DNA from 2 places in the Marinobacter sp. MIT930201 genome. Region 1 is predicted to be linked to the other one. Evidence: predicted binding sites of a transcription regulator. Region 1 holds the regulator's gene; the other holds the start of a gene.
The links. The regulator sigma-54, encoded in region 1, starts transcription at its own class of promoters, with help from an activator protein. The targets are predictions, from matches to a motif close to ANTGGCATNNANNTTGCTNT.

Region 1 (7,391 bases):
ATACCTGCTTCCAGAACCGCCTGAGTGTCGGTGAACCCGCATTCCCAGCCTTTAATGAGTGCGCTACATTATGTCAACCTGCCGTGAACCTCAATCCATCCTTCACAAAATGAACTGATGTCAATGATCAGTTTTGCTGAACGTCTTGTCATGAAGGGCAGCCAAAGCCGTTGAAGTGATATACTTTTGCCACGACGAAAGCATCAACATTTCGAACCCGGAAGCCAGATGAACACCGAAACCAGCCAGACCTTCAAAGAATCCGCCCTCCGAGCCATCGAGATCGAGCGTGAGGCCATTCACGCCCTGACCGACCGGATTGATGACCGTTTCGTCCGCGCCTGCGAAGTCATCATGGCGTGCAAGGGGCGTGTTGTCGTGACCGGCATGGGCAAATCCGGCCATATCGGCAACAAGATCGCTGCCACCCTCGCCAGCACCGGAACGCCCTCGTTCTTCGTACACCCGGGCGAGGCCAGCCACGGTGACCTGGGCATGATCACCAGCCAGGATGTAGTGCTGGGCATCTCCAATAGCGGCAACACCAGCGAAGTGCTGACCATTTTGCCGTTAATCAAACGCATGGGGGCCCCGCTGATCAGTATGACGGGCAACGAGAACTCCATCCTGGCTCGGGAGGCCGTTGCCAACCTGGACATCAGTGTCGCCCAGGAGGCCTGCCCTCTTGGCCTGGCCCCCACCTCCAGCACCACGGCCACTTTGGTGATGGGTGATGCCCTGGCCGTGGCACTGCTTGAAGCCCGGGGGTTCAGCACCGAAGACTTTGCGCTCTCACACCCCGGTGGCAGTCTGGGCCGCAGGTTGCTGCTGCGTGTCAGCGATATTATGCATACCGGGGACCAGATCCCCCGAGTGCAGGAAGACACCACCCTCAGCGGCGCACTGTTGGAGATTTCCCGCAAGGGCCTGGGTATGACAACGGTCATTAACGCCGAGGGCGACCTGGTCGGTGTATTTACGGACGGCGACCTGCGCCGCACCCTGGACCGCTCCGTGGACATTCACAACACACCGATTGCCGAGGCCATGACCCGCAACGGTCGTGTGATCCACGATGACCAACTGGCCGCCGAGGCACTGAACATGATGGAAGAGCTGAAGATCAACGCCCTGCCCGTCATCAATCGCGACGGCAAACTGACCGGCGCTATCAACATGCACGACTTATTGCGGGCGGGAGTCATCTGATGGCCGACACTCTGCGCCCTCAATGGCCAGCGGAGCTGATTGAAAAAGCCGCTGCCATTCGCCTGCTGGCCCTGGATGTGGACGGCATCATGACCGACGGCACTCTGCTGTTCAGCGCTTCAGGCGATGAGATGAAAGGGTTCAACATTCTCGACGGCCTGGGCATCAAACAGGTTATGGCTGCTGGCATCAACGTTGCCGTCATTACCGGACGGCGCTCGCCGCTGACAGAGAAACGCATGAATGACCTCGGCATCCCGCACCTGATGCAAGGCCGAGAGGACAAGAAAATCGCCCTGCGGGAACTGGCTGCACGGCTGGAGATCGCGCCACACCAGATTGCCTACATGGGCGATGACCTGCCGGACCTGCCCGCAATCCGTTACGCCGGGCTGGGCATAACAGTACCCAACGGCTACTGGCTGGTGCGCCAGCACGCGGATTTTTGCACGTCGGCCGCGGGGGGTAGCGGCGCCGTCCGTGAAGCCTGCGAACTGCTGCTCTGCGCCTGCGGGCAGCTCAACGCAAGCCTGCAACCCTACCTGGAGCAGGACTGAATGGCCGCTGAAGCCCTCTTTACCCGGCCCTGGGTACGAACTCTGGGGCTGGCTGTCACGATAGTGGCACTGTTTTTCCTGCTCTGGCAAAGTGACGAGTCATCAGAGCCGGTGGATGCCGCCGCGCTGAGAGGCGAATCGGAACCAGACGGTTTCGTGGTCAATGGTCGCTATCTGTCTTTCGACGAGACCGGGCGGCTTACCGCACACTTCGAAAGCCCACGTATCGAGCAATTCGAGGCCCGCAACGAAACCATTATGGAATCGCCGAATGCGACGCTCTACGGCGAACCCGGCAACGCACCCTGGCAAGTCCAGGCCAACAAAGGCCAATTCATGGAAGCTGACGACCTGGTTTACTTGACGGGGGATGTTCGGGTGTCCCAGCAACCCCAAGGCGGGCGCCCCCTGACATTGACCACGTCAACGCTGACACTGGATAACACAGAGCGTACTGTTTACACAGACGCCCCGGTGGAACTGACCGACTCGTTCAGCCTGACCCGCGCCACCGGCATGAAGGCCTGGATTGATGACCGAATCCTCGAACTCGACTCTGACGTGGAAGGACGCTATGAGACCGGCAAGTAAATTCATGCCCAACCCTCACCGCAATAGGCACCAACCGGTGGCATCGCGCACGGCAGTCTCAGCGATTGTCCTGGCGCTGACATTGACCGTGGGCATGCCGTTCGCCGCGGCCTTTGATCTTGAGTCTGACCAACCCATCAGGGTCAATGCCGACAATGCTCGGCTCGACGAAGGCCAGGGCATTGCAACCTATACCGGCTCGGTTGAAATGAGCCAGGGCGATGCCAACCTTATGGCGGACAAGGTTGTACTCCACCGGGATGAGAATGGCGTCAGCCGCATTGAAGCCACCGGTACCCCGGCACGCTACCGCCAGCCTGCCATGGAAGGCCAGGGCGAAACCGACGCCCGCGCACTTACAATCACCTGGTCCGCCTCCGACAACCGGGTTACCTTTCGGCGCGAAGCTGTGATCGAACAGGGCGGCAACCTGTTCCGGGGCGACGTCATTCATTACGACAGCGCCGAACGCGTGGTGACCGCAGAGGGCTCTGCTGACCAGGGCGATGGCAGCGGTCGCGTCGAAATGGTCATCCAGCCACGCGGCAACTCCGGCAACAATCCAGATAACAACCCTAACGGACAGGATACCGATGGCAGTTCTCAGGGCCAGTAACCTCGCAAAAAGCTACAAACAGAAGAAGGTCGTCATCGACGTTTCCCTGGAAATTCGCAGTGGCGAGATCGTCGGCTTGCTCGGCCCCAACGGCGCGGGCAAAACGACGTGTTTCTACATGATTGTTGGCCTGGTTTCCGCCGACAACGGTCGCATCACCATCGACAATCAGGACATCACGCCCCTGCCCATGCACGGCCGTGCCCGCAAGGGAATCGGGTACCTGCCCCAGGAAGCATCCGTGTTTCGCAAGCTCACCGTGCGCGACAACATACTGGCGATCCTGGAAACCCGCCGCGAACTCAAACGCGCTGACCGGGAGGCCAAGTTAGAGGAACTGCTTGAAGAGTTTCACATTACCCACATCCGCGATAGTGTCGGCATGGCCCTGTCAGGCGGTGAGCGACGGCGGGTGGAAATTGCCCGGGCGCTGGCGATGGAACCGGCGTTCATCCTGCTGGACGAGCCCTTCGCCGGTGTCGACCCGATCTCCGTGAGCGACATCAAGCAGATTATCCGACACTTGCGGGACAAGGGTATCGGCGTACTGATCACCGACCACAACGTGCGGGAAACCCTCGACATCTGCGAGAATGCGTACATTGTCAGCGGCGGCCACATCATTGCCTCTGGTAATTCGGACGATATACTGGCCAACCAGCAGGTCAAGGAAGTGTATCTAGGCAACGAGTTTCGCCTGTAGTAGACTCGGCAAAGAACTTGCTTGGTGCGGCAAGTAGCCAGCATACAAAGAGTTTTTGTGCAACCCCGGCTCCAGAAAGCGCCCTGATGACGTAAAGAGAGAGCCTGAGTGACGGAAGAGAGAGACCGAGTGACGGATCCTGAACCATGGTTATGAAAGCCTCACTACAGTTAAAGCTGGGTCAAAGCCTGACCATGACGCCCCAGCTGCAACAGGCTATCAGGCTTCTGCAGCTCTCCACCCTGGACCTCCAGCAGGAAATCCAGCAGGCACTGGAATCCAACCCAATGCTGGAAACCTCGGAAGACGACGACAACCAGAATCCGGAATCAACGGACAGTGACAACGAGTCGTCTGAAACAGCGTCAACCGAGGAATCCAACACCGCTTCAGACACTGCTACCGAGTGGGACGAATCCGAAAATGGACCTGACTGGTCATCAGAAACGGACAGTCCCGACACCATTCCCGATGATCTTCCCGTCGACACCGCCTGGGATGACATTTACCAGTCAGCCCCCGCGTCAGCAGCCCGTAACGACGACGAAAACGACCACGACTTCGAAACCCGTAACTCCCCCACCGAAACGCTCCAGGACCACCTGGAATGGCAACTGAACCTGACGCCCATGAGCGAGCGGGATCAGGCCATCGCCCATGCCCTGATGGATGCGGTTGATAACCACGGCTACCTGACCTCTCCGCTTGAAGAAATTCATTCAGGCATGGTGGACGAATCCGACGAAGACCCGCTGGAACTGGACGAAGTGGAAGCCGTTCTTCATCGCCTGCAGCACTTCGATCCACCCGGCGTGTTCGCCCGTGATCTGCAGGAATGCCTGCTGATCCAGCTGAACCAACTGCCCCCGGAAACACCCTGGCTGGCTCAGGCGCGACTGGTGATTACCCACTACATAAACCTGCTGGGTAACCGCGATTACGCCCAGCTGTTGCGCCGCAGCCGCCTGAAAGAAGAACAGCTACGGGATGTCCTGGCACTTATTACCGGTTTGAACCCCCGCCCCGGCGACACCCTGGACCAGGCCGAGCCGGACTATGTCATCCCGGATGTGATCGTGCGCAAGCACAATGAGCGCTGGCGCGTGGAACTGAATCCTGAAATTGCACCACGCATTCGTGTGAATGCAAGCTATGCTTCTCTTATAAAGCGTGCGGACAGCAGCGCCGACAACACCTACCTGCGGGACCAGTTGCAGGAGGCAAAGTGGTTCATCAAGAGCCTGCAGAGCCGCAACGAAACCCTGCTCAAGGTGGCCACGCGCATTGTCGAGCACCAGCAGGGGTTTCTGGACCATGGCGAGGAAGCCATGAAACCATTGATTCTCTCGGATATTGCCCAGGCGGTGGAAATGCACGAGTCGACCATTTCAAGGGTCACCACCCAGAAATACATGCACACACCGCGGGGCATATTTGAACTTAAGTATTTTTTCTCGAGCCATGTCAGTACCGACGAAGGTGGAGAGTGCTCATCCACGGCAATCCGCGCGATGATCAAGAAGCTGATTGCAACGGAAACTCCGAAAAAGCCATTGAGCGATAGCAAAATTGCAGCCATGCTAGGAGACCAGGGTATAAAGGTGGCTAGACGAACCGTGGCCAAGTATCGCGAGGCAATGCACATTCCTCCGTCCAACGAGCGAAAGCGATTGGTGTAGGAAGCGTCTGTTCCCGGCCTCACGGGGAGAGCCCTTTCCTGAAAGTATACCGCCTGCAGCATAACGCTGTGGCACACAGCCGGTATCCTAACGGGTGCCGGCAAGCTGAAAACAGGAGAAGCCTATGCAACTCAATATTTCAGGCCATCACGTAGAACTGACTCCCGCACTGAAAGATTACGTATCAGGCAAATTTGAAAAGCTTGAGCGGCACTTCGACCATATCAGCAATTGCCAGGTTACCCTTGAGGTGGAAAAAGTGCGCCAGATGGCGGAAGCTACGCTTCACGTGATAGGTGGTGAGATTCACGCAAAGGCCGAAAACAGCGATATGTACGCTGCCATTGATGGACTGGTAGACAAGCTGGACAGGCAGATTCTGAAGCACAAGGAAAAGAACGTAGACCGGATGCACGGGAATGGCGCCCGCTAGGACGACGCCCCGGCATGACAGTTAATCGAGCTGCGGCACTGGCTAACCATGCAATAGGTGCCGCAGCCTTTTTTTACGGAAATGCAGTCGATTCATGACCGACACATCCCTGACTATCGAGAACATTCTCGCGCCGGAGCTAACCCTTTGCCGGGTGCCTGCCTCCAGCAAAAAGCGGGTTATGGAAACCATTGCCGAGCAGATCCAGCAGCACGACTCTTTGCTCAGCGACACCCAGATATTCACCAACCTGGTCGCGCGGGAGCGACTGGGGAGCACAGGCATCGGACAGGGCATCGCGATCCCCCATTGCAGGCTGGAAGGGCTGGATCACGTGGTCGGCGTATTGCTGACCCTGGAAGAAGGCGTTGCGTTCGATGCTATCGACAATCAGCCGGTGGACCTCGTCTTCACCTTGATTGTCCCCAAGGAAGCCACCAGCGAGCATCTTGAGCTTTTGAGCCAGCTTGCCGAAAAGTTCAACGAGCGTGCATTCTGCGACCAGCTGCGTCAGTGCACTGATGCAGGCTCTCTCTATCGCCGGATGACAGCCGAGACAGGCTGAACCACTCCACATCCAAGGTGAACGGGCTATGAAACTGATCATCGTCAGCGGCCGATCAGGTTCCGGGAAAAGTACCGCGTTACATGTTCTGGAAGACCTGGGCTTTTACTGCATTGACAACCTGCCCATTGGCCTCCTGTTCCCCCTCACGCAGGAAGCCACCAACCAGAACTCTCCCAGCCGGCTGGGAAAGATGGCGGTCAGCATCGATGCCCGTAACCTTTCCGGAGAATTGAGCAACTTCGAGGATATCTACCGCAGCCTTCAGGATACTGGCGTAACCATCGAGATCATCTATCTCGACGCCGATGAACAGTCTCTTCTGCAGCGCTTCCATGCCACGCGCCGAAAGCATCCACTGAGTGATGACAAGACCTCCCTGAGGGAGGCCATCGGTAACGAAAAGAAGCTTCTGGAGCCGCTCTCCAAGCTGGCAGACCTCTACATCGACACCACGGGGCTGTCCATGTATGAGCTCCGGGATATGGTGAAGCAGCGGGTTGCGGGCAGGCGTCACCAGGAACTGGCGCTGCTGTTCCAGTCGTTCGGGTTCAAGCACGGTGTACCGTTGGATTCGGACTATGTGTTCGATGTGCGCTGCCTGCCCAATCCCTATTGGGACACCAGCCTTCGGCAGTTTGTGGGCACCGACCAGCCGGTTATCGATTTCCTGGAAAAGGAGCCGTTGAGCCGTAAGATGGTCGAGGACCTGACCCAATTCCTGGAAAACTGGCTACCCTCGTTCTCAGACAGCAACCGCAGCTATATGACCATATCCATCGGCTGCACCGGTGGCCAGCATCGCTCGGTTTATATCTGCGATCAGCTCGGCCGCTATTTCTCGGGCAAATACAGCAATGTGCAGGTTCGCCACACCGAACTGCCCCACCTGCAAAGCAGGGAAAGCTGAACCGCCTATGATCCGCCGCCCCATTACCATCATCAACAAACTTGGGCTCCATGCCCGGGCCGCAGCCAAACTGGTGGGCAAGGCATCTGAATTCGACAGCAGCATTCAGATCAGTCGCAAAGGGCGAC
Region 2 (7,391 bases), 550 kb from region 1:
GTCCGGAACTGCCAAACTTTACATCGAATCCCTTGACGGTGAGGCGCCCCAGCAGTGCGAGAAACTCTTTATCGGTGTTCAGGTCCTCAATATTCGATACCACCCTGATGCTCTTCTTTCCTGTCCACTCCGACAGCGAATCCAATGGTACATCGTAGCCTTGGGCCTGAGCATTGGATGCGGCAGAAAAAATCAGGAAGATCACGAAAAACGGCTTCATAAATCTATGCCTCTTAAAAAAGTTGAGGCCCCGTTACCGGCGCCTCAACTTGATTGCTTCCAGTCGTTATTAATCAGCCGGGCTCAGTAATTCCAGTTCAGCTCGAGCATTGCAACATAGGCCGCATCGTCTGCGCCGGTGGCATCCTCAACGCCCTTGCCGGGCAGGAAACTGGAGAGTACCAGCCTTGGAGCAAAGTACTGGTTAGCCTGGTACTTTACAGCCACATCAAGTTCGGTGCCGGCATAACTGTCCACCGATCCGCTGGCGGTGCTGAGCGTTTCAAGGCCGCCCGTTTGCTGGAACCACATGGGAAAAACCTGTGCCTGATATGACAGCTTGGGCGAGATCGACGCTAAATTTCCCGAACTGCCAACAGAGAGCATGATCTGGCCTGGGTTGTTACCGGTGCCGGCATTGGAAATGCCGCCGTACCCAGCACCACCAGGGCCAGCCTGGTCAAGGGCGAGACCGAAAAGGCCCGATGCTATCGCCTGGTTAGAGTTTGGCTGCCATCCCATAAACTGGCCGTCAATACCGATCAGGGGCGAATATCTGCCGATGTCGGTGATGCCCAGCCAGCCCTCTACATCATTGTCGGTAGGGTCGTCATCCCCACTTGCTACGCGTAGTGCTACAAAGGGGTTGAAGGATTCACTAACCGGGTACTCAAGGCCCGCGTAACCGGCATAGGCACTGATGTCATCGCCATTGTCGAAACTACCGGTCACGCCCAGCACCTCGGCCCGTACCTTTATGGCGCCAATATTTCCGATGTATTCGACACCGTAATAGGTTGCCTTTGCACCTTGCTGCTGGTTGTCGCTGTATGTCAGGATCGGGGAGATACGACTACCTTTTCCCAGATCAAAATCAAACTTTGAAGCAAACACGTCCCAGTCCAGTTCACCGTTAGCAGGGTTTGCTCCAGGAGCCTGGATGTTGGAAATCAGCCCATCTGTAATCGGCATCCAGAAAACATCGTAGCTACCGAACGAGGTCTTGCCGGTGGCGCCGAACAAGGGGTGGTCGTCGCCATATAGAAGGCCGCCTGAGGCGAGGTCCAGATTCTTGAAGGTCCAGCCGCCCTGCAGGGTAAATGCGGGATCAAAGGTATAAGTGAAGAAGGCCTGCTCCAGGCCAAATCTCTCGCCTCGGAATGCGCGATCAACAGAATTGGCATCAAGGGAAAAGTCATTCTCAAGAAGTATTTTGCCTGTCCAGTTATCGCCAGTCGCCACCACTCCAAGCCTGACCTCAGCCCTGACGTGCTCATCTCCAACCTGAACAGCGCCAGCAGAAGTGCCAGTGGCGCCATCGTCGACGCTGCTGTCCAGATCGAAATTAGAAAAATAGGTTGGTTGAAACTTGCCTTGGGTAAGTATATCCAGCTTGATTCCTGAAGCTGTCGGGACCTCCACCGCTAAGGCAGCAGGTATGCCGTTTGCGGCTATCAGCGCCCCCAAAAATCCCTGACTGATTCGCTTTTGTATTGTTTTCATCGATCCTCCAGCGTCTCTAGAACGAGATTGTCGTTATTGCAGCCCAAAAACAATAAGGCTGTGTTCTATCTAGCAGAAAAGCCTGAAATCGGCAAGTCTACGGCACGGCAAAATGTGTCTGGCAGTGTTGCACTAAAACAAATTTACAGATGCTGGCAGTCGGCGCCCGAAAGCCGGCTGGCAGGGGTGCGGGGCAGGCACTAAAAAAAACAGGGCAGGCCAGTGCCTGCCCTGAAAATCAGAGCACGTCATTAATGATCGACTTGACTCGACTCGGGTAAAGCGTATCAAGCTAAACTTAACCAGAGCTGAATTTTCCGATTATATTTTGATGGTGATGTTTTCTGTATCGGTTTTCAGCCAGATATAAGTTTGATCGGGGATTCCGTGCGGTCAAAATGCATATTGCAACCTTGCACGCACTTCATCTCCGCTAGCGCCATTGGCTTCTTCGCCATCCATGTAGCTCATTCCAAGTCGAACATTCTTGTTGGCGTAATAGTTAACGCCCAGTGTTGTTTGCTCACCGTCGGTCGTGGCCAGCCCCACATCACTGTATTTTCCGTCACCATCCTCAAAGCGGGCAACAACTTCCCAGGCCCCTTTGGGTGATGCCGGTTTTACCCGCTTGAATGCTCCGGCTTTGTAAGGACGGCTTTCGCCGGTGATGATCCAGCCAAGCTGTACGTAATAACCATCAACATCCACCTGGCCTTCCTCGGAATCGAAATATTCGGCCTGGGCATGGAAGGGCCCGGAAGCGCCGGCGAGCTCCAGATTAAACGTATCGACCTCATCGGCCTGAGTGTCGGCATCACGCGTGGTATAACCCGCACCAAGATGAACAACCATATTGTTCGTTTGAATCGGTGCAACCGTGCCCCGTGCGGTTACTGCCGTGTTATTGAAATCGTCGCTGCCATTGCCGCCTGCCTCGAAGTAGCCGATACCGTAGGTCCAGTTGCTGCCTTTGCCGCTGAGCTGGATGCCGCCGCTGCGACCGGGGGCATAACGCTCGGTCATGGCAGATCGCTCAAGCGCTGAGATGTCTTTTGAGCTCGTTAATTCTTCCAGGCCGAATGGCTCTTTCTGTTTACCGATAGTCACGGTTGCAGCTGAGCCAAATCCCATGTAACGAATGTACAGGTCTTCAGCAGTACCGCCGTCGGCGCCATCACTTTCAGCGACGTTGAACTGGGTCTTGTACGCCCAGTCGCCAAAGTGGCCCTTGGCGTAGAGGCGTGCCCGGCGCACATCGAAATCGGTAGTGTCAACACCGTTGTCGTCAGACTGCGTGGCGTCGTAATCCCACTGAATGCGCCCGCCGAGCTGAAAAGACGCAGAGTTATCCGACACTTTCACTTTGATACCGCTGTCGGTATCGATCACAAGGTCTTCGCCGCTGGTCGTAACGTTTCCGGCCTGTGCAGCAGAAGCGGCAGAAATCGCCAAAGCCAAGCCCAAATATTTCTTGCTCATGATCTGTCTCACCTTTTTCGGTTTGCTTGTGTGTGTTGAAGCGCTATTAAAGTCTATTTGGCAAAGATTACAGAATGGTTACAGAGAATGCATCAAAACAGGGCGCTGGTCCGGGCCGGTGACAGGTTCTGGGGCGCTAGGTGTTGGGTCGTTTTTCGGGGGCAAGCTCAGAATGTGCCGATTTGTCTCTATAATAATGATAAACAAGAATAAATAAGATGTGGCAAGACTTTTGCTAAATCATATTTGGAGCAATGAAACCCAACCGAAGGTATCCATTATGAAGAAGCAGTTTTTCACCAAATCCGGATTTATCAGTATCACTTTGCTTGCAGCACTTCAGGCTGCGCCCGCCATTGTTAGCGCTGACGTCAGCTCAAATGTGAGCGCCAGCAGCAACTATCTGTTCCGGGGCGTCACCCAGACAGACGGGGCTGCGGCTGTCCAGGGAGGGTTGGATTATGAGCATGCGTCGGGCTTCTACGCCGGTGGTTGGGGTTCCAATGTCGATTTTGGTGACGGCACCAGCTATGAGCTTGATCTTTATGCCGGATTCTCCGGCTCTGTGGAAGAACTGGGTTATGACGTTGGGTACATTTATTATGCGTATCCTGACGCGCCGGACTCCATCGACTTCGGCGAACTGTACGGCGAGATCAGTTATGGCATTGCGGCCATCGGCCTGGCCTACACGATCAACAGCGACACCAGTGGTGATGGGGTGTTCGTGCAGGGGGATGCCTATTACTACGCCTCTGTTGGGGTGCCTCTGGAGGACAGCTACAGTGCCGGTGTGACGCTTGGCTATTACGACTTCGCTGATGACGGCAAGGCTTCTGTCGGCGAGGCAAGTTATTCACACGTCGCCGCCAACGTTACAAAGGATGCGGGAAACTTCGGTTCTTTCAGTGTTAACGTGGAGTACGCGGACATTGAGTCAACCGACGCGCTTGGCTCTGTCAACTCGGATGATCCGAAGTTCTGGCTGGGTTGGAGCAGGAGTTTCTGATCGGCCAAGTGATCACAAGCAATTCAGATCCAGAATAAAAAGCCGGCCCAAATGACGGGCCGGTTTTTATTTATCATGCAAGAACCCACCATCGTGCGCCTGCCTTGACGCCCGGTGACTCGACATCCTCGCCCTTACCTCTGCCCCCCCCCTGCCGCCAAAGCTCATTTCTTATCCGGTGCCTGAATTTCAAACTGTATTAAAGGTTTGTCTGTAAGGTCGTTCCAGATTCCCACGCAAAAATGCTGACTCACTGACCTCAGTCAAACAGCCAGGATGATACTGAATGAACAAACGATTGTTGTTGTGCGCGATGATAGTTCCGGGAGCCTTGGCCGTCTCTCCTATGGTGTCGGCCCAGGCAAAAGAGAGTGTGTCGCTGAAAGAATATCAGCAGGCCAAAGCCAGCCAGGCTGTTTCCCTGAACCAGGCCATGGTGATGGCTTTCGAGAATAGCCCGGTATTGGCTTTGAGGCGGGCCGCGGTCTCGATACAGCAGGGACAGCTTGATCATGCCAGCCGCTGGGCGCCGAGCAATCCAGAGTTTGAGTTGGGGGCCCGTCAGGCCCCGGATCAGGCCGACGAGTCCCTGGAATATGGGGTGAGGGTTACTCAGGAGATCTGGATGGGTAATCGCGGCGACCTTGGGCAGTCGCGTGCCCGGAGTAATCTCACGTCCCGGCAACAGGAGCTTGAATACCTGAAGGTAGCCACCAAGGCGCGGGTGCGGGCCGCCTATTTCCGGATACTGCTGGCTCAGAAAGAGTTGGAAACCGCAACCCGTGCCGTTGAACTTATGCAACGCACCAAAGACCTGGTTGAAATGTCCGTAAAACAGGGTAAACAAACCCGGATTGATCTCAATACCGCAGTCATTGGGCTTGCCAGGGCCCGGAATCAAAAAGCCTCGGCGGAACAAAAGCTCGAGCAATCAAAAATTGACCTTACCGAAGTGCTCGGGGTGTCCCCCTCCGATGCCGTTGGGGTGACCGGCGAGCTTGATGTGACGCTCGAAGACCTGCCTCCGACCAGCCAGCTTGTCGAGATGGCACAGAGTCAGAGAGCGGACCTGAAAGCGGCGGCCGCCAGAATTGCAGCGGATGAATCTGGCCTTGAAGTTGCGAAAAGCCTGACGATTCCAAATCTGAAAGTCTTCGGATTTTATGATCGTGAGGAAGGCTCCAACCTTTTCGGTGCAGGGGTGTCGATGCCTTTGACCGTTTTTCATGATTATTCCGGTGAGCAGAGACAAGCTGCTGCGCGGCTGAAAACCTCCGAGCTTGAGGCAGAGGCCTTGCGCCTGGCTACAGAGCGTCAGGTTGTGTCAGCTGTGGCCCGGTACGAATCCACCGCCGTTCGGCTGCGCCAGATGAACGAGTCGATCCTGGAGCGTTCAGAGGAAACATTACAGTTGATGCAGAAAGCACTTCGGGCGGGCAAGGTCGGTGCCTCGGATGTTCTGGCGGCACAGGACAATCTCCTGTCGGTAAGGCAGGAATACGTTCAGGCGCAGAATGATTATATCGATGCCGTCCGGGCGCTGGAGATAAGCACAGGAGGTGCTCTGTCGATGTCAGCCGGTTCCTGAGGGTATGAAACTCAAAATTGACCGTTCTCTTAGTACCGTTCTCTAAATATTGAGGGTGAATGAATGATTCGCAATCTGAAGATACTGTTAATAGTTGTCGGCGCTCTGAGCTTGCAGCAGGCATACGCTGCCGGAGAAGCCGAGGGTGACCAGCACGAAAATGAAGAAGCCGAGCATGCCGGAGAGGAAAACCAGTCCCGCCAGATCCATCTGACGCCGGAGCAGACAGAGTTACTGTCGATTCAGACTGTGGCGGCTGCCAAGGGGCGCGCTGGCGCAATTGTTACGGCACCTGCCGAGATTCAGTATGTGCCGGACCGCGTGGCCGAGGTTGGTCCGCTGCTGGAGGGAAAACTGACAGGGTTGGCGGTTGATCTGGGGGATCGTGTCAATAAGGGGCAGTTACTGGCAACCCTGAACAGTGTGGAGCTGGCCCGGATTCGCTCCCGGTTAATCTCGCTGGAGGCCCGCAAAGAAGCGGCCGAGTCTGACTACAATCGTGAAAGGGAGTTGCAGGGACAGGGTATTTCCAGTGAAGAAGAGTTCCTGGATGCCAAGGCTGCCTTTCTTGAAACAAAAGCGGAGTACGATTCCGTGCGGGAACAACTGGCGGTTTACGGCAGCGAGTCGTCAGGTGACAGTGGGGGGCTGGCGCAATACGCGCTCCGCTCACCCATTGAGGGGCGTGTCGAGCAGATGCATGTTCGTCTGGGGCAAACGCTGAGTCCGTCGGATACGCCTTTCATCGTGGCGGATGCCTCGGTGTTGTGGGCCATTCTTCAGGTGTCCGAATCCGATATTGACCAGATTTCAACGGGAGACGAGGTTCAGATTTCCTCCAGGGATTCAAGTTCTGACCGGTTTCACAGTGGGCAGGTATCCTGGGTGTCGAGCATGCTCGATGAAAAGACCCGCACCATCCCGGTTCGCGTTGTGCTGGAGTCTCCCAGAGGCGACCTTCGCCCGAATACCTATGCCACGGCCAGAATCATGACGGAATCGGAGGCCTCACTGCCGCTGGTTCCGGATGATGCGGTTCAAACCATTGGCGATGACTCCGTTGTGTTTGTTCCGGGCGATGAGAAAGGGGCTTACAAGGCGGTTCCCGTCACGCTTGGCAAGGAGGCAAACGACTGGATCGAGATCAAGTCCGGCATTAGCGCAAACACGGAAGTGGTTTCAGTAGGCGCTTTTGATCTGATGTCGGCCATTACCGCCAGTGGCCGCAGCGCCGCTCACGGACACTAAACCCCGGGGGGAGCATGATCAACGCAATTGTGAATTATGCGCTGAACAATCGTCTGATGACGCTTGTTTTTGCTATCGCCGTGATCGTTGCCGGCGTATTTTCATTTCAAAAACTGCCGGTGGATGCGTTTCCGGACGCGACGCCGACCATGGTTCAGGTGTTTACCACCAGTCCTGGTCTGTCGCCGGTTGATATCGAAACGCTGATTTCCTATCCCGTTGAGATCAGCATGTATGGAATTCCCAAGCTGGAAAAAGTGCAGAGCACGTCGATTTTCGGGTTGTCGCGGGTGACCATCTATTTCGAAGATGGCACCGATATCTACTTCGCCAGGCGGCTGGTAA

Region 2: the regulator sigma-54 is predicted to act here: its motif matches at 3,421-3,440, upstream of SIC19_RS13685 (TorF family putative porin).

Annotation. Positions count from the first base shown of each region.
Region 1 covers NZ_CP138916.1:3,544,958-3,552,348, reverse strand. Annotated here, with positions in the region: gene SIC19_RS16190 (ATP-binding cassette domain-containing protein) at 1-2, opposite strand, end outside; gene SIC19_RS16185 (KpsF/GutQ family sugar-phosphate isomerase) at 229-1,209, shown strand; gene SIC19_RS16180 (KdsC family phosphatase) at 1,209-1,766, shown strand; gene lptC (LPS export ABC transporter periplasmic protein LptC) at 1,767-2,357, shown strand; gene lptA (lipopolysaccharide transport periplasmic protein LptA) at 2,452-2,973, shown strand; gene lptB (LPS export ABC transporter ATP-binding protein) at 2,951-3,676, shown strand; gene SIC19_RS16160 (RNA polymerase factor sigma-54) at 3,829-5,355, shown strand; gene hpf (ribosome hibernation promoting factor) at 5,480-5,788, shown strand; gene ptsN (PTS IIA-like nitrogen regulatory protein PtsN) at 5,883-6,353, shown strand; gene rapZ (RNase adapter RapZ) at 6,382-7,263, shown strand; gene SIC19_RS16140 (HPr family phosphocarrier protein) at 7,271-7,391, shown strand, end outside.
Region 2 covers NZ_CP138916.1:2,996,636-3,004,026, forward strand. Annotated here, with positions in the region: gene SIC19_RS13670 (hypothetical protein) at 1-220, opposite strand, end outside; gene SIC19_RS13675 (hypothetical protein) at 304-1,722, opposite strand; gene SIC19_RS13680 (OprO/OprP family phosphate-selective porin) at 2,116-3,201, opposite strand; gene SIC19_RS13685 (TorF family putative porin) at 3,482-4,210, shown strand; gene SIC19_RS13690 (TolC family protein) at 4,497-5,798, shown strand; gene SIC19_RS13695 (efflux RND transporter periplasmic adaptor subunit) at 5,862-7,046, shown strand; gene SIC19_RS13700 (efflux RND transporter permease subunit) at 7,061-7,391, shown strand, end outside.